Regions from separate parts of the Clostridium intestinale genome, predicted to be linked through region 1. Evidence: riboswitches for the same ligand, from Rfam matches in the RefSeq annotation. Region 1 holds a riboswitch; each other region holds the start of a gene.
What was found. A riboswitch is a leader RNA that binds a small molecule or an ion and turns the genes downstream of it on or off. The one in region 1 is predicted to bind S-adenosylmethionine.

Region 1 (5,979 bases):
CTATATAGATAGCTAGATATATAACTATATATAGTGTTTATGCGGCTTCAGCTCATTTTATATATAAATTCTTCTAAAATGTCTACAATATAAACTTTACTTTCCTATACAATAAAAAAAGCGACAATGTCGCTTTTTTATTCTTCGTATTCTTCTTCATCTTCGTACTCTTCTTCTTCAAGTTCAAAGATCTCAGTAGCTTTATCTGTATACATAATACCTTCAAGATGATCTATTTCATGGCAGAAGCATCTAGCTAAAAAGTCTTCTGCTTCATATTCCATTAAATCTCCGTCTTCATTCAAAGCCTGAACTACAACTCTAGTAGGTCTTTCAACCATACCTTCATAACCTACATAGCTTAAGCAGCCTTCATAATCCATCTCACTGCCTTCTTTTTCAGTTATAACAGGATTTATTAATACAATCGGCTCTGAGCCATCTCTTAAGTCTATATATATAACTCTTTTATTCACAGCTATCTGAGGTGCTGCAAGTCCAACTCCCTCAACAGTAGCTAAAGTATCCTTTAAATCCTTAACAAGGTTTAATATTTCTTCATTAATTTCTTTCACAGGCTCTGATATCTTTTTTAAATGTTCATCACCTAATTGTACGATTGTTTTAACTGCCATCGTTTTTCCCCTTTCAGTTTATATACTATAATTATTGCATATGCTACGAATTTTTGCATTAATTTTATAATTGAAATTATTTAAAAATATTCCATTATAAAAAAAACAGTACACGATTAAGATTTATCGTGTACTGTTTTAAAAAACTTATTTTCTTGTTTTAAATAATATAATCATACCTATTACTATTAAAATAAGAGCTTTCATTCCTAATGAAACTATATTTAATAGATAGTTAAAGCCATAATCAACTAAATATGTTGATGCTATTTGGAAGCCTTGAGATATACCAAATGCTATTAAAGCAATTCCTGCGATTTTAATAATTGTCTTAAACTCTTTTGAGTTTTCTACCTTAAAACCAAAGCTTTTCCCTTCTCTCATTGCCATCAAATCTAAAACTGAATATATTGATAAAATAAGCAACAAGTCATTTATTAGTCCAGTATTAAAAAATCCACCTATTGCCGCAGTTACAATGAAAATAACTAATAGCTTAGATCCTTTTTCAGAATACTCTTCATAAAGATGTCCTAATCCTGGTACTAAGGCCAAGATAATTCCTAAAAGATTTTTATTTCTAGTAGAAAAACTCCTCTCATCTTCCAAATTAATTCCGCCATTATTAATATAATCAGCGCTAACATATGCATCAATAGCTGAATAAATCCAAATTAAAACGGCAAAGTTATGAAATAAATTGTTTAATCCGTTAAAGGCATTAAATGGCCCGTATCCATAGTTTCTAAAACTCATAGAAAATATTATTGAACTTATAAGAAAAATAATTCCTCTAGTATAGGTACCTAAATAGAAATGTCCTCCTCCAGGTAATATGGAAAATATTAATGCTTTCCCTTTGCTCTTCATTACTACTCACTCCTTTTATTCTATAAACTTATAATATCTTCATTTTCTTAATATTTTTATAGTAATGTTCTTAATATTTTCTTAAAGGAGAAAATCCATAATATAAAAAGAGCCTACAAACTAATTATTTAGTCTATAGGTTCTTTTACTTAATCCTAGAAATGTGGGTCTATTTCATTTTGCTGTATTCTTTTTAAATCCTTTAATCTAAGTCTAGTTTCTTGCATTATTTTATCCCAATCTTCACCATCTATCATCATCTTTTTGGCAACTTTAAATGCGTCCTGTTGATTTTCTCTGTTCATAAAATCACTCCTTCTATGTTTAGTCATAGATATTTTTCTCAAAGAGCAATGATTTTATTTAAACAATTATATCCTTGTTTAAACTTGTAATAATCGATCCCACACTTTCTGTTATCCTTCTTGCAACCAAAGGATTATTCATAGTATATAAATGAATTCCTCTTACACCTGATGATAATAAATCAACTATCTGTTCTACTGCATAAGCTATTCCAGCATCTCTTAGAGCCTCTGGATTATGCTCATATTTATTCATAATCTTAATAAATTTTTCTGGTAATTCTGCTCCACATAAAGCGGTTATTCTCTCTATTTGCTTTTTATTTATTACCGGCATTATACCCGCTTCAATAGGTACATCTATGGATTTCTTATAACATCTTTCTAAAAAATCATAAAAAACATTATTGTTAAAAAAAAGTTGTGAAACTAAATGATCTGCCCCATTTTCCACTTTTTGTTTAAGTCTAACTATATCTAAATCCAAATCTCTACATTCAAGATGTCCTTCTGGATAACAAGCTGCACTTATTCCAAAATCCCCATATTCTTTTATATGAGATATTAATTCATATGCATATGAAAACTCACCATTTGAAGTTTTATCCTCTGGAATATCACCTCTTAAAGCTAAAATATTTTCAATATTATTTTTCTTTAAATCTTCTAGTATTGTCTCAATATCCTTTTTAGATGAACCTATACAGGTTAAATGAGCCGCTGATTCTATTCCATATTTATTTTTTATTAATGATGATAGTAAAGTTGTCTTATTATCTATAGTACTTCCCCCAGCACCATAAGTTACCGATATAAAATCTGGTTTTAAATCTTTTAAATCCTCTATAGTTTTATATATAGTATCCAATGATGATGTTGTTTTTGGTGGAAATATTTCAAACGAAAATACTACCTTTTTTTCTTTAAAAATATCCTTTATAAACATTTGTTAACCCCCTTAAAATTTAAAACAAAGATAAAAAAACCTAAAGGATATTTCCTTTAGGCATAAATAGACTTCCCCAAGCAATATCCTTATCTTCCAACTAAATAGTTGCAGGAATTAGCACCCTGTAAGTCTAAATGAAAACTTATGGGTTGCTGGGTTTCATAGGGCCAGCCCCTCCACCTCTCTCGATAAGTGTTTTTTATATTATACATTATATGATTTAAAGTGTAAATAATTTATTATTTATAACTTAAATCTTTTATTTATAGCATTCTCCATCCTATCTAAGGCTTCTTCCAAGACTTCTCTACTGCAAGCAAAATTTAATCTTAGGTATCCACTTTCACCAAAATCTCTTCCATCAGAGAAAACCACTTTTGCTTCCTTTAAGAAAAATTTATACGGATCGTCTACTCCTAATTCTCTAGCATCAATCCAGGCTAAGTAACTTCCTTCAACTTCTCCTACTTTTAAAGCTGGCATTCTTTTATTAATTTCTTCTTTTAGAAAATCTATATTATCTTTTAAATGCTTTAAAAGTTCTTGTCTCCAAGATTCCCCTTTACTATAAGCAGCCTTACACACCTCATAGTTTAATACTCCTGGTTTTGGTAGCACCCCTGCCGAAGCTTTCAAAAATTGGTTTCTTAAATCCTTATCTGGAATCACACCAAAAGCAATAGGTATTCCAGGAAGATTATATGTTTTTCCTGGACTCATTAAAGTTATGCTATTGATAAATTCATCCTTTAATGTAACCATTGGAATGTGTTTCTTTTCATAAACCAGTTCGCAATGAATTTCATCTGAACAAATTATTAAATTATGTTTTTTAGCAAAAACTATTAATTTATCTAATTCTTCTTTTGTATAAACTCTTCCTACTGGATTATGAGGATTACACAATATAAATAATTTTGTATCAGCTTTAATGAACCTCTCCATGGCTTCAAAATCAAAGGTATATGTTCCTTGTGTATGCTTTAAAGGAACCTCTATTATCTCCTTATCTGCATTAATAGGAGCACTTCTTATATTCATATACATAGGAGTATTAATCATTATAGATCCTTCAATCATCCTGCATATAACATTTACTGCTGGCATAACACTCGGAAGCCATACAAGCCAAGAGCTGTCTATTTCATAACCGTATTGCTTTTTAAAATGCTCCACTATTATTTCTGTTAATTCTTTGTCTTCCTTTGTATAACCAAATATTCCATGAGCAATTCTTTTCTCTAGAGCTTCTAAGACTTCATCTGGAGACTTAAAATCCATATCAGCTACCCATAATGGTATGTACTCTTCTCCATAATTATCCCATTTTATGTTGCCAGTATCTAATCGATTTATTTTTTCATTAAAATTTATACTCATTAAATCACCCCTTTTAAAATATTATATCTCTAAAATAAAAAAGCGAACAAGTCGCTTTTATATTTTAATAAATAATAATACTATTGATAACATACTTAATACAAAGCTTATGGCACATATATATGCCACAACTTGATTTGTGGTAAGACCTTTTTCTTGTAATCTAAAATGAATTTGGCTTCTATCGGCTTGATATACTGGTTTCCCTTCTGTATATCTTTTAAATATAACAAATATATTATCAAATATGGGTACCCCTAATGCTAATATAGGTATAAAAAGACTCATTATAGTAGCTTGTTTAAAAGCTCCATCTAAGGCTATTATTCCTAAGATAAAACCTAAAAAGTTGGCTCCTGAATCTCCCATAAAAACCACTGCTGGATGTCTATTATAATTTAAAAACCCGAGTATTGCTCCTACTAAAATAATACATACAATAGCAGAATCACTTTGATTCATAACAAGAGCTACAATAAACAACGTTACAGATGATATTGTAGAAATACTACCTGCAAGTCCATCCATTCCATCTGACCAATTTATAACTGTTGTTACCCCAAATAGCCAGGTTACAGTTAATAAAAATTGTAAAGCTATATGAAGTTGCACAAATTGACCTGTTATTGGATTAGTAAATCCAGAAAATGATATTCCGCTATTATAAACTAATATAGCAGCTAATATTTGAACCAAAAATCTTGGGTAAATAGGAAATTCCTTTCCTCTTGTTTTATAGTAATCATCAACTAGTCCTATAATTAATATTGCTAATGCTCCAATAAAAACACTTATATTTTCCTTGTTTATATTCCTTCCCATAGCTACAAAATAAACTACAAAAAAACCTATAAACATACCTACTCCACCACAAAGAGGAATCGGCTCTCTATGATTTTTTCTCTGAGTAGGCTTATCCAAAAAATCATATTTTACAAATAATTTCATCAAAAAAGGTATTATAAAATACACGATTAAAAAAGTGCTTATTAGTGCTATTACGTATTTCATAAATGCGTCTCCTTAAAACTTATAACTATACATAATTATATCCTACAGATACATATATAATCAACTTAAACAGTCTTTAATACTATTTTCTAACAAAGCACCTCCGACTCACTTCTATAATATCACATTTTTAGCCTAAAAATATTAAAATAATTATTACAATATAAACAAAAAAGCATAGAAAGTCTAAATTCTTCTATGCTTTATAAGTTATTAATATTCTATTTTATGTTTCTTTTTTACAATTTTCAATCTAAAGAAATCTTCCCTATCTTTCTCTTCTAAAACCTCTGTAACAAACTTTACTATCTCTTGGAATTTCGGAATTTGTATATTCTGAAGCGCATTGGCTCTCTTTTGGGTCTTTTTGACCTCCATAGCTAATTTGTATACAGCATTTTCAACTTCCGCTAATTCATAAGTTAAATACCTAACATTATTGAATTCTCTCATAGCCTCATCTATAGCTGCACCAGTTCTAAAAACACTATACTTAAGGTCTATGTCTTTTTTATCAAAATTTATTATAGGCACTTCAACTCCCATAACACTTTTAAATAATAATTCATAGTCATTAGCTTCTTCTACAGTCATAGAAATATCTTCAACATTTACTACACCAGATATGATGTTAGCTTCAATCAATGCTTCATATGCCTTTCCAAAAGTTATATTTATTTTTTCTTGTAACTCATGCGCAGTAGCTACATATGACATCATCTCTCTAATCAAAACATTTCTTTTTTTATCTAGTAATTCAAATCCCTTTTTAGAGAACTCTAAAGAATTTTTAGCAGCCATTAGATTTGCTTTAGTTGGCACAAAATTT
Region 2 (5,979 bases), 2.2 Mb from region 1:
TTCTTAAAATCATCTGTATAAGTTTTTCTTCTCACTTGAACACACCTCTCTTAACTTTATTATAAATAATTATTAAAATGTGTCCATAAAACCATACTAGCATCATATTAAACATAAGTTTTAAAAAGATTTTAATGGAGTCTGAGAAACGACTCCTACAGATTAGAAGTTAAAAGGATTTTAATGGAGCCTGAGAAACGACTCCTACAGATTAGGAGTTAAAAGGATTTTAATGGAGCCTGAGAAACGGCTCCTACAGATTAGGAGTTAAAAGGATTTTAATGGAGCCTGAGAAACGGCTCCTACAGATTAGGAGTTAAAAGGATTTTAATGGAGCCTGAGAAACGGCTCCTACAGATTAGGAGTTAAAAGGATTTTAATGGAGCCTGAGAAACGGCTCCTACAGATTAGGAGTTAAAAGGATTTTAATGGAGCCTGAGAAACGGCTCCTACAGATTAGGAGTTAAAAGGATTTTAATGGAGCCTGAGAAACGGCTCCTACAGATTAGGAGTTAAAAGGATTTTAATGGAGCCTGAGAAACGGCTCCTACAGATTAGGAGTTAAAAGGATTTTAATGGAGCCTGAGAAACGGCTCCTACAGATTAGGAGTGCTTAACTTTTTATTAAACATAATAGAGCTAGGAACCGCTTCTACAGCAGTAAGGTTGCGGTAGAAGCGGTTCCTAGCTTCAGTCTTATATTTTATAAATAATGAATTTAATGAGGCTTTAGGAGCAGCCTCTACAGCAACAAGGTGCACAAATTAAATTCATGATAGCTTTTTGTATTTCTAATTATTAAAATGCTGGAACTATTGATCCATCATATTTCTTTTCTATAAATGTCTTAACATCTGAAGAAGTTAACGCTTCTTTTAAGATTTTAGTTTTTTCAGTTTCTTCATCACCTTTTCTTACAGCTAAAACATTAGCATATGGTGAATCTTTTGATTCTATTACTAGAGCATCTTTTACTGGATTTAAACCTGCATCTAATGCATAGTTTGTATTTATAACAGCTGCATCAACTTTCGCGTCATCTAGAGTTCTTGGAAGTTGAGCTGCATCTAATTCAGTTATTTTTATATTTTTAGGATTTTCAGTTATATCAGCTGGAGATATTAATTCAGCATCTTTAACTTTGAATAATCCGTTGTCTGCTAATAATTTAAGTGCTCTTGATCCATTTGAAGCATCATTAGGTATAGCTATGTTTGCTCCATCTTTTATGTCAGCAAATTTTGTAACTTTTTTAGAGTATAGACCCATTGGTTCTATATGAATTTTTGCTACCCAAGTTAAGTCTAGTCCTTTTTCCTTATTTGTTTCTTCTAAATACGGTACGTGTTGGAAGAAGTTTGCATCTAATTCTTTTTCTGCTAAAGCAGTGTTTGGAGTAACGTAATCATTAAATTCTATAATCTCAAGTTTGTAACCTTTTGCTTCTACTAATGGTTTAATTTCATTAACTATTTCTTCGTGTGGTACTGGTGTAACACCTATTTTTATAGTTTTATCGTCTTTTTTTCCGCATGCAGTTAAACTAAATGCTAATGCCCCTACTAATAATATTGATAATAATCCTTTTCTTTTCATATTAAGAACCCCCTAATTTTTTATTTTGTTTTCTTTTTATAAATATAATTCCCCAAAGACTGTAATCCTTGAACAAATACAATTAAAATTAATACAGTATAAAACATTACATCTCCTCGGAATCTGTTATATCCATATTGGATTGCTGCAGCTCCAAGTCCACCTCCACCAACAGCTCCTGCCATTGCTGAGTATCCTACTATACTTATTATTGTTAGTGTTATTCCTAAAATTATACTTGGCATGGCCTCTTTTAGCATAACTTTAAATATTATTTGTGAGTTTGTGGCTCCAAATGATTTTGCAGCTTCTATTACTCCCTTATCAACTTCTCTTAAGGAAGATTCTAGTACTCTAGCTACAAAAGGTGCAGCCGCTATAGTTAATGGAACAATTGCCCCCTTGATTCCTATACTAGTTCCTACTATTGATTTTGTAATAGGAACAACTACTACCATCAAAATTATGAATGGTATACTTCTTAAGACATTTACTATTACATCTAAAGTTTTATATATAATACTGTTTGGCTTTAATCCATCTGGTGCAGTAAGAATTAATACTACCGCTGGTATAAATCCTATGAGTACAGCAAAGAATGTTGAAACAAAAACCATTATTAGCGTTTCATTTATAGCTTTAAGTAATATATCATTCCACATCCTATAGCACCTCCCAGATTATATCTTTAGATTTTAGATAATTTATTGCTATATCTTTATATTCTTCTTTGATGTTTATAACAAGACTTCCTAAAACATCATCTCTAAACTTTTCAAGTTTGCCCCACACAATTGAGAAGTCTATATTTAATTCTCTTGCCATTGCAGTTATTATTGAATTCTCACTTAAATCTTTAGGGAAATATAATCTTATATTTACTCCTGTTTCTGGAAGTGTTTCTTCTTCCTCATCACCTAAAAACTTTTTAAGGCTTAAGCCTGGACGTAAGAATAATTCTTCTGCATTTCCTTCTGCTCTAATTACCCCACCTTCAATTAAAGCAACTTTTTCACATATTTCTTTAACAACTTCCATCTGATGTGTTACTACAACTATTGTTATTCCTAGTTCCTTATTTATTTTTAATAGTAAAGATAATATATCTTTTGTCATTTTAGGATCTAGTGCTGAGGTTGCTTCATCACATAAAAGTATCTTTGGTTCCAAAACTAAAGCTCTAGCAATTGCTACTCTTTGCTTTTGACCACCGCTTAAACTTGCTGGCTTACTTTTTTCTTTTTCTGTAAGTCCAACTAAATCTAATAATTTATATACTTTTTCCTTTATATCTTGCTTATTGTAGCCCCATACTTCTAAAGGTAATGCAACATTATCAAAGACTGTCTTTGTTTGTAACAAATTAAATCCTTGAAATATCATCCCCAAATCTTTTCTAAATTCTCTTAATCCTTTAGGAGATAGTTCAGCTACTTCTTGCCCCATAACTTCTAAACTACCTGAATCATAGGTTTCTAGTCCATTTATGCATCTTAGGAGAGTTGATTTTCCTGCTCCTGAATGTCCTATAATCCCATAAATCTCGCCTTCTTGAATTTTAAGGTGTATATCTTTTAATACTTCTGTTCCATGGAAACTTTTGCTTAAGCCTTTTATTTCTATCATTTATTTCCTCCAAATTGTTATACCTAGGTAAAGTGAAAAATATCGCCACGCCGACTTTTAAGCCATCGATTGCAATAAAAAAAGCGCTAGAGAATAAACTCCGCGCGATAATAACAACCCTAGAAATCTATCCTCTCATCTATCAGCTAAAAAATAGCTGCAGGAATTAGCACCATGCATAAATTAAATGGAATTTATGTTGGTTGCTGGGTTTCATAGGGCCAGTCCCTCCACCTCTCACGATAAGAAACAAAAAAGTTTTATTTAGTTTATGTTTATAACTATAATATATAGTAAGGCTATATGCAATAGGTATTTTCTCTTTTTGTAAATTATTTAATATTTTTATATAATTATTAATTTTCTATCACTATTTAAATGTTTACACTTGATAATATTATTGTTTATTTAATAAAATCAGCGCATTCTTATATAGAATACGCTGATTTTATTAAGCTATAACTTGAGAAACTATTATTCCTATTGCAATAAGTACTCCTGCTACAACAATAGCTACCGCTATGTTACCATTTTCTAATTCTTTATCAAAATCTGCTTTTATAACTTTATCAAATAGTATATAACCTATAAGCATTATTGCTATTCCAACTATTCCAAAAAGAAAGCTTAATCCAACGTTAATAAGTATATCCATGAAACCTTCCCCCTTATATATTATAGTTATAATTTTAATATACTATTTATACATATTCTACTATTTTTTATATTAATTATTTGTTACTTCTAAATACTTATTTTATCCTTTAGCTTTTCGAAGGTTGCTTCTCCAACCCTATCTATATTTTTAAGCTCCTCTATATCTTTAAATCCACCATTTTTCTCCCTATATTCAATTATCTTTCCAGCCATAACCTTACCTACTCCTGGAAGAGTGTCTAGTTCAGCTTCAGTTGCAGAATTTAAGTTAATCTTCCCATCTGTTTTAGAAGTACTCTGTCCACCTGTTCCGGATACTGATACACTTTGAGCTTGAACGCTTTTATCATCTATATTCCCAACAACTATACACTCATGGTTTTGAAGTTCTTTTGCAAGGTTAATAGCTGAGGTATCTCCTTTTTCAGTAAGTCCACCAGCTTCTTCGATTAAGTTTTTTATTATAGCTCCTTTTTTCAATGTGTATACTTCTGGATTTTTAACTTCCCCTTTTATTTCTACAACTATGGATTCAGTCTGAGTTACCCTCTCTTGAGTTTTAACCTCTTTATCTTGCGTACTTTCCTCAACAAACATATTTTCAATCTCTTCATTAGTTAAGGGCTTTGGTCTATTTATGTAATAATAAAACCCTCCTATAACTACTAATAGAGTTACAAGTATTCCTATGCCAATAATCTTTTCTTTTCTTCTAATTCTCATAAGACCTCCAACTTTTATACTAGATCTTTCATTTATTTATGATTATTGACATAATTTAAACATAATATAGAAATATGTTTAATAATTTGTTATACTTATTTTTAAATGATATTAACCGACGGGGGATAAAATGAAAAGATTTGTTTATTTTATTGCATTAATGTTTTTTTTCACTATTTTTTTAGGAAATCCTGCAAAAGCCGCTCAAGTTCCTAATGTTGATTCTGAAGGTGCTGTTTTAATGGATGCTGCTACCGGAAAGCTATTGTACTCAAAAAACCCTAATGAATCTTTAGCTCCAGCATCAACTACAAAAGTAATGACTGCTTTAGTTGTTTTAGAAAATGCTGATTTAAATGCAAAAGTAACTATAGGTAAAAATCCTCCAGCAGTTGATGGAACTAGACTCGGATTGATTGAGGGAGAGGTTTTTACTGTAAATGATTTACTTCATGCCATGCTTCTACTTTCAGGTAATGACTGCGCTGTAGCTTTAGCTGAATATGTAGGAGGATCAGTTGAAGGTTTTGCTGAAATGATGAATAAAAAAGCTAAAGAAATAGGAGCTAATAACTCCCATTTTACTAATCCATCTGGTCTTTATGATGAAAATCATAAAACTACCCCTTATGATTTAGCTTTAATTACTAGAGAAGCTGCTAAAACACCTCATTATTTAGAAATTTCGCAAGCTGCTGTTTATGAATTTCCTCCATCTAATATAAATGGTGAGAAAAAATGGGCGGATAACAAAAATAGTCTTATAAGAAAAAATAGTATGTATTATTATCCTTATGCTCTTACTGGTAAAACTGGCTATACCATAGATGCTAAACATTCATATACTTCTGTAGCTGAAAAGGACGGTCAAAGGTTAATAGCTACTTTTATGCGTTCTGATATTAAAAATTCTTTTTTTCTAAACGCAAAAGATTTATATGAATATGGATTTAATAATTTCAGCTTAGTAAAACTTTATTCTAAAGGACAAGAAGTTTCAAGTTATGAAGTTGATAAGGATACTACAATCCCTTTATTAGCTACTCAAGATGTTTATTACGTTACTGATAAAGGACAAGAAAAAAATGTAAACTCTAAAGTTGAAAGCGAAACTAAAGATTTATCTAAAACTTCTTTTAAAAGAGGAGAGGTTATTTTAAATTCTGAAGTAAAAGTAAACAACGAAAATTACATAGCTCTTCCTTTAGCTTCTGGAGAAGATAGAGAAGTTAAACCAGTAACTACAACAGTAAAAGAAAGTATTTTAAACAAAAATTCACTTCCTGTAATTTTATCAGTAGGCAGTTTTTTAGGAATTCTTTTTCTTCTTAAATATAAAAATCATATTAAGAGAAAAAAACTTAAAGCAAAATATCC
Region 3 (5,979 bases), 2.3 Mb from region 1:
GAAGAACCAGTAAGATTAATAATAGATAAAATTCGAGATGTATTAGAAAAAACCCCACCTGAGCTAGCGGCAGATATAATAGATAAAGGAATATTAATGACTGGTGGAGGGGCCTTGCTTTATGGATTCGATAAATTAATTGAGATAGAAACTGGAGTAAAAGTTAATGTAGCTGATAATTCAGTAGATTGTGTTGTTTTAGGATCTGGAAAAGCATTAACGTCTTTAGAAAAAGGACATGGTGAGTTTTTAATCTCAAATAAATAGAGTATTTATAAAAATAAAATGCTACTAAAAATTCTATATTTTTAGTAGCATTTTATTTTTATATAGAAAGTTTTTTTATATCACTCAAATAGTAAGAGTGAACTATTCCTTTAACAATAGATTTACTCATATCCATTATTAAAGAAAGGCGTATAGTTCTATTAGAAAAAATTTCGGTAGCGCTACTTGAATCAACAATGCCTATAATAGAAGCATTACCTACATCAGGAAGAGTTTTTCCAACACCCTTTCCAGGATGTATAGCATAATCTCTTACATGAATTTCACCTATTGAATTAATATCTCCTAGACAAGCATCTATGCCTATTATTAAAGAATTAGGATGATTTTTATTAATCTCAACTAATTTTTTATCTATATTTAATGCGTGGATAGGTGAAGATAAAGTTCCGTAAATTGGTAAGGGTATTAGAGTTTCTTTTAGTAATGTACCTACTAGTGGTCCAAGAGAATCTCCTATACATTTATCAGTTCCTATACAGACTATTACAGTATTGTCTTTTATATAGTCTCTCAAGAAGTAAGCTATTTCGTAATAGGCCATATTTTCTTTATAATTTACTTTAACTTTATTCAAAAAAACCATCCTTTCTACTTGATGTATAAACGGTACTTTATTATATATGCAAGCAAAAAGAACCTTATTATATATAATAAAAAATTATAATATCAAAAGTATAAAAATGATAAATAATGGCAATAAAGGTTAATAGTAGAGAGGTGATAAAATGAATAAAAAAATTTTAACGATATTAGTTATATTAGCAACAATTATAAGTGTAGTCTTTATCTTATACCCAAGTAATCCTAAAAAAACAACGGAACAAAGCGTACAAGTTAAAAATAATACATCTAAGAAACAAGTTGCAGATAAAGCAAATAATGAAAATAATACTAGTGTAAAAAATGATAAATTAGAAACGGAAAAGAAAGCAGACGACAAAGGTAAGGCTGAAAATAGTGACCCATTAATTAAAGTTGAGGGTAATGAGTATGAAGATTCATATATAGATAATTCTAAAAATAATTATAATAAACCTGATAAAAAAGAAGAAGAGGCTTTGACTGCAAGTATGATTTTTAAGGTTGATAAAAATACAATAGAGAAGAAAATTTCTGTATCTAACAAAGCAAAATTGCTTTATTATGCAAGTAAATTATCTAATTTTGATTATGCACAAATCAAAGATATATTAGATAATGGAGATGAAGTGGATGGAGCTAAAGATATAGTTAAAATATTAAAAAATAGATTAAAAGCAAGTGATTATGAAGAAGTTAAAAAAATTCTCAGCCCTTATATAGATATAGAAAAAATAGAAAATCATATTAGTGTATAGGTTTAAAAGAAAGTTTGAAAAAATCAAATAATAGACTAATAAGGAGAAAAATATAGAAAATAGGAGTTTAAGTGTAATAATATCTGTAAATGAGGTATTTTAAGAGTTGAAACTTATTACTTATCCCCTTATACTAATCATTGTCGGTTCTGTGAAAGAATCAATATAAATCCGCTGGCATGGCTCAACGGTAGAGCAGCTGACTTGTAATCAGCAGGTTGTAGGTTCGATTCCTATTGCCAGCTCCACAAAAACATGGAGGAGTTCCCGAGTGGCCAAAGGGGGCAGACTGTAAATCTGTTACGTTTCGTTTCGATGGTTCGAATCCGTCCTCCTCCACCATTTTTTAAAAATAAGGGCGCATAGCTCAGCTGGGAGAGCACCTGCCTTACAAGCAGGGGGTCACAGGTTCGATCCCTGTTGTGCCCACCAATAGTTATAATATTAAATTATAACCAAGCAAGTTTAATTAATAGGCATTAAAAGTGAATATGTGCTGGCATGGCTCAACGGTAGAGCAGCTGACTTGTAATCAGCAGGTTGTAGGTTCGATTCCTATTGCCAGCTCCATAAAACATGGAGGAGTTCCCGAGTGGCCAAAGGGGGCAGACTGTAAATCTGTTACGTTTCGTTTCGATGGTTCGAATCCGTCCTCCTCCACCATTTTTTAAAAATAAGGGCGCATAGCTCAGCTGGGAGAGCACCTGCCTTACAAGCAGGGGGTCACAGGTTCGATCCCTGTTGTGCCCACCAATAGTTATAATATTAAATTATAACCAAGCAAGTTTAATTAATAGGCATTAAAAGTGAATATGTGCTGGCATGGCTCAACGGTAGAGCAGCTGACTTGTAATCAGCAGGTTGTAGGTTCGATTCCTATTGCCAGCTCCATAAAACATGGAGGAGTTCCCGAGTGGCCAAAGGGGGCAGACTGTAAATCTGTTACGTTTCGTTTCGATGGTTCGAATCCGTCCTCCTCCACCAATAAAAGTAGATTATTCTACTTTTTTATTTTTTTTATTTATTACAAATTTTTATTGAAATATTAATCTAATAATGATATAATTATTCACGAAATGAATAATGATAACTCTTATCAAGAGAGGTGGAGGGATAGGGCCCTACGAAACCCGGCAACCTGTGTTATGCACAAAGGTGCCAATTCCTGCAGTGAAAAATCTGCGAGATAAGAGAGAGAATTAATTTATCAAGTCTCTTCTTATCGGAGGGCTTTATTTTTTTGCAATAATATATCGGAGGGAGAAATAAAATGAAAAGATTATTTACATCTGAATCAGTTACAGAAGGACATCCAGATAAAATCTGTGATCAAATATCAGATTCAGTTTTAGATGCTATATTTGAACAAGATCCAAATGCTAGAGTAGCATGTGAGACAGCAGTTACAACTGGGATGGTAATGGTAATGGGGGAAATATCAACTAAATGTTATGTGGATATTCCTAAGGTGGTTAGACAAACTATTAGAGAAATAGGTTACGATAGAGCAAAATATGGATTTGACTGTGATACTTGTGCAGTATTAACTACTATAGACGAGCAATCATCAGATATAGCTCAAGGAGTAGATGAGGCTTTAGAATCTAGAGAAGGCGAAATGGATAAAATAGATGCAGTTGGAGCTGGAGATCAAGGAATGATGTTTGGTTTTGCAACTAATGAAACTCCAGAATTAATGCCAGCACCTATAGCTATGGCGCATAGACTTTCAAGAAGATTATCTGAAGTAAGAAAAAATGGAACTTTAGAGTATTTAAGACCAGATGGAAAAACTCAAGTTACAGTAGAATATGATGATAATAAAGTAAAAAGAATTGATGCTATAGTAGTGTCAACTCAACATGGACCAGAGGTATCACAAGAACAAATAAAAAGTGATATTTTAGAACATGTAATAAAGGCTGTTATACCAGCTGAATTATTAGATGAAAATACTAAATATTATATAAATCCAACTGGAAGATTTGTTATAGGTGGACCACAAGGAGACGCTGGGTTAACTGGTAGAAAAATAATTGTTGATACCTATGGCGGATACGGTAGACATGGTGGCGGAGCTTTCTCAGGAAAAGATCCAACTAAGGTAGATAGAAGTGCAGCTTATGCAGCTAGATGGGTTGCAAAAAACCTTGTAGCAGCTGGTGTTGCTGATAAATTAGAGATAGAAGTAGCTTATGCTATAGGAGTTGCTAAACCAGTGTCAATAGAAGTAGATACATTTGGGACTGCTAAAATAGGTGATGATAAAATAATCGATATAATAAATAAGGTATTTGATTTAAGACCGGGAGCTATTATAAGAGATTTAGATTTAAGAAGACCTATATATAAGAGGACAGCAGCTTATGGACATTTTGGAAGAACAGATGTAGAACTTCCTTGGGAACAACTAACAAGGGTTGAAGAAATAAAAAAATTAATATAGTATATTAAAAAAAGTGGTTATAAAATGATTGTAAGTTATCATTTTATAAACCACTTTTTCTTCTAATTATTGGAATAAACTATTTTTCCGCCAATTATTGAATATTTAATTTCAATATTATCATCAAATAAAACTAAATCAGCATCATACCCTTCTTTTATTATACCTTTTTTGTCATCAACCTTACAATGTTTTGCAGGATTGTAAGTAGCCATCTTAATAACTTCGTGTAATGGATAGTTAGTATTTTTATATACATTTTTAATAGCATTATCAAGTGTTAAGATAGAACCAGCAAGAGCTCCATTTTCTAACCTTGCAGCACCATTTTTAACTATTACAGGCTGCCCACCCAAAGAATAAGAGCCTTCAGGCATACAACAGGCTTCCATTGCGTCAGATACTAATAAAACCTTATCAGTTGTCTTTATTTTATATGCGGTTCTTAAAGAAGGATAAGATATATGAATTCCATCAGAAATAGTTTCTGTAGTTATATTAGAATCAAAAATAGCTCCAACAGTTCCAGCTTCTCTATGTTGAAATGGAGTCATAGCATTAAAAAGATGCGTGGAGTGTGATACACCATGTTTTATGCCTTCCATTGCCTCCTCATAAGTCGCTTTAGTATGTCCTAATGAAACTCTAACACCTTTATTGTCTAAGTAAGAAATTAATTCTAATGCCCCTTCTACTTCTGGAGCTATAGTTATAGAAGTTACTGCATTCTCATATTCACCTACCATATCATGATAAGTTTCCTTAGATGGTTTTTGAAGGAAATTAGGGTTTTGTGCACCAATTGCTTGTAGACTAATAAAAGGGCCTTCTAAATGAGCACCTAATACATTGGCTCCTTCAGTACCTATTTCCTTAGCCTTTGATATAGCTTCCATAGACTTATATATATCTTTAATAGCAACAGTCATTGTTGTTGGCGTAAATGAAGTTGTACCGTGTTTAACTATGTTTTTTGAGATTTCATTTAAGGATTCATAAGTTCCATTCATAGTATCGTAACCGCCAGCACCATGTATATGAACATCTATAAAACCAGGAGATAAGTATAAACCTGTACCATCAATTATCTTATCATCTAATTCGTAAGAATCAGGGTTAATGCTCTTGATTTTACCGTCATTTATTAATATATCTCCTTTTTCAACTTTATCTAAAAATATAATATTAACATTTTTAATTAACATTTTTGTTATCGCCTCCTAAATTAAGAATAACTTCAAAGAGTATTTCAGTCAATAAACTAAACAATGAAATATAAATATAAATTTATGGTATAATCATAATATATGCCTTTTAAGGTTAAGAATACTTAAGGAGCAAGATTAGATGGAAGAAATAAGTGGAATAATAGAAAGTATAGTATTTCATAATGAAGAAAATGGATATATGGTTGCAAAGCTTTCTAATGGAGAAAAGTCATTTACAGCTGTTGGAGTAGTTCCTTTTATAAAAGAAGGCATACACTTAAAGATAAAAGGTGAATGGGTATTGCATCCTAGCTTCGGGAGACAAATTAAAATAGAAGAGTGTGAAGAGATTATACCAAATACACTAGAAGGAATAGAGAAGTATCTAGCTTCTGGAGTTATATATGGGATTGGACCTATTACTGCTAAAAAAATTATAGATAAGTTTAAAGAGAACACTTTAGATATATTAGACAAAGATATTAATAAGTTAAGAGAAATTGAAGGCATTGGAGAAAAAAAATTTTTACTTATAAAGGAATCCTATGAGGAACAAAAAGAGTTAAAAAACATAATAATATTTTTTCAAACTCATGGAGTAACAACTAACCAATGTATAAAAATATATAAAAGATTTGGAACAGATTCAATAAATATTGTAAAAGAAAATCCATATATTTTATGTGAGGAAATTACA

Region 2: another riboswitch for S-adenosylmethionine. It lies ahead of P8F83_RS13350 (methionine ABC transporter ATP-binding protein); the one in region 1 lies ahead of metF (methylenetetrahydrofolate reductase [NAD(P)H]).
Region 3: another riboswitch for S-adenosylmethionine. It lies ahead of metK (methionine adenosyltransferase); the one in region 1 lies ahead of metF (methylenetetrahydrofolate reductase [NAD(P)H]).

What each region holds. Positions count from the first base shown of each region.
Region 1 is NZ_CP121166.1:387,063-393,041, reverse strand. It holds gene def (peptide deformylase) at 138-635, opposite strand; gene P8F83_RS01835 (hypothetical protein) at 783-1,505, opposite strand; gene P8F83_RS01830 (hypothetical protein) at 1,661-1,810, opposite strand; gene metF (methylenetetrahydrofolate reductase [NAD(P)H]) at 1,869-2,756, opposite strand; SAM riboswitch class I at 2,843-2,954, opposite strand; gene P8F83_RS01820 (MalY/PatB family protein) at 3,003-4,139, opposite strand; gene P8F83_RS01815 (MraY family glycosyltransferase) at 4,197-5,150, opposite strand; gene P8F83_RS01810 (V-type ATP synthase subunit D) at 5,364-5,979, opposite strand, start outside.
Region 2 is NZ_CP121166.1:2,583,332-2,589,310, forward strand. It holds partial or broken gene P8F83_RS13335 (IS3 family transposase) at 1-35, opposite strand, end outside; gene P8F83_RS13340 (MetQ/NlpA family ABC transporter substrate-binding protein) at 799-1,596, opposite strand; gene P8F83_RS13345 (methionine ABC transporter permease) at 1,617-2,258, opposite strand; gene P8F83_RS13350 (methionine ABC transporter ATP-binding protein) at 2,260-3,222, opposite strand; SAM riboswitch class I at 3,355-3,471, opposite strand; gene P8F83_RS13355 (DUF350 domain-containing protein) at 3,674-3,877, opposite strand; gene P8F83_RS13360 (ComEA family DNA-binding protein) at 3,967-4,602, opposite strand; gene P8F83_RS13365 (D-alanyl-D-alanine carboxypeptidase family protein) at 4,733-5,979, shown strand, end outside.
Region 3 is NZ_CP121166.1:2,769,585-2,775,563, reverse strand. It holds gene mreB (rod shape-determining protein MreB) at 1-267, shown strand, start outside; gene yyaC (spore protease YyaC) at 326-865, opposite strand; gene P8F83_RS14180 (hypothetical protein) at 1,017-1,628, shown strand; tRNA gene P8F83_RS14175 (tRNA-Thr) at 1,802-1,876, shown strand; tRNA gene P8F83_RS14170 (tRNA-Tyr) at 1,886-1,970, shown strand; tRNA gene P8F83_RS14165 (tRNA-Val) at 1,985-2,060, shown strand; tRNA gene P8F83_RS14160 (tRNA-Thr) at 2,124-2,198, shown strand; tRNA gene P8F83_RS14155 (tRNA-Tyr) at 2,207-2,291, shown strand; tRNA gene P8F83_RS14150 (tRNA-Val) at 2,306-2,381, shown strand; tRNA gene P8F83_RS14145 (tRNA-Thr) at 2,445-2,519, shown strand; tRNA gene P8F83_RS14140 (tRNA-Tyr) at 2,528-2,612, shown strand; SAM riboswitch class I at 2,719-2,821, shown strand; gene metK (methionine adenosyltransferase) at 2,899-4,074, shown strand; gene nagA (N-acetylglucosamine-6-phosphate deacetylase) at 4,137-5,279, opposite strand; gene recD2 (SF1B family DNA helicase RecD2) at 5,422-5,979, shown strand, end outside.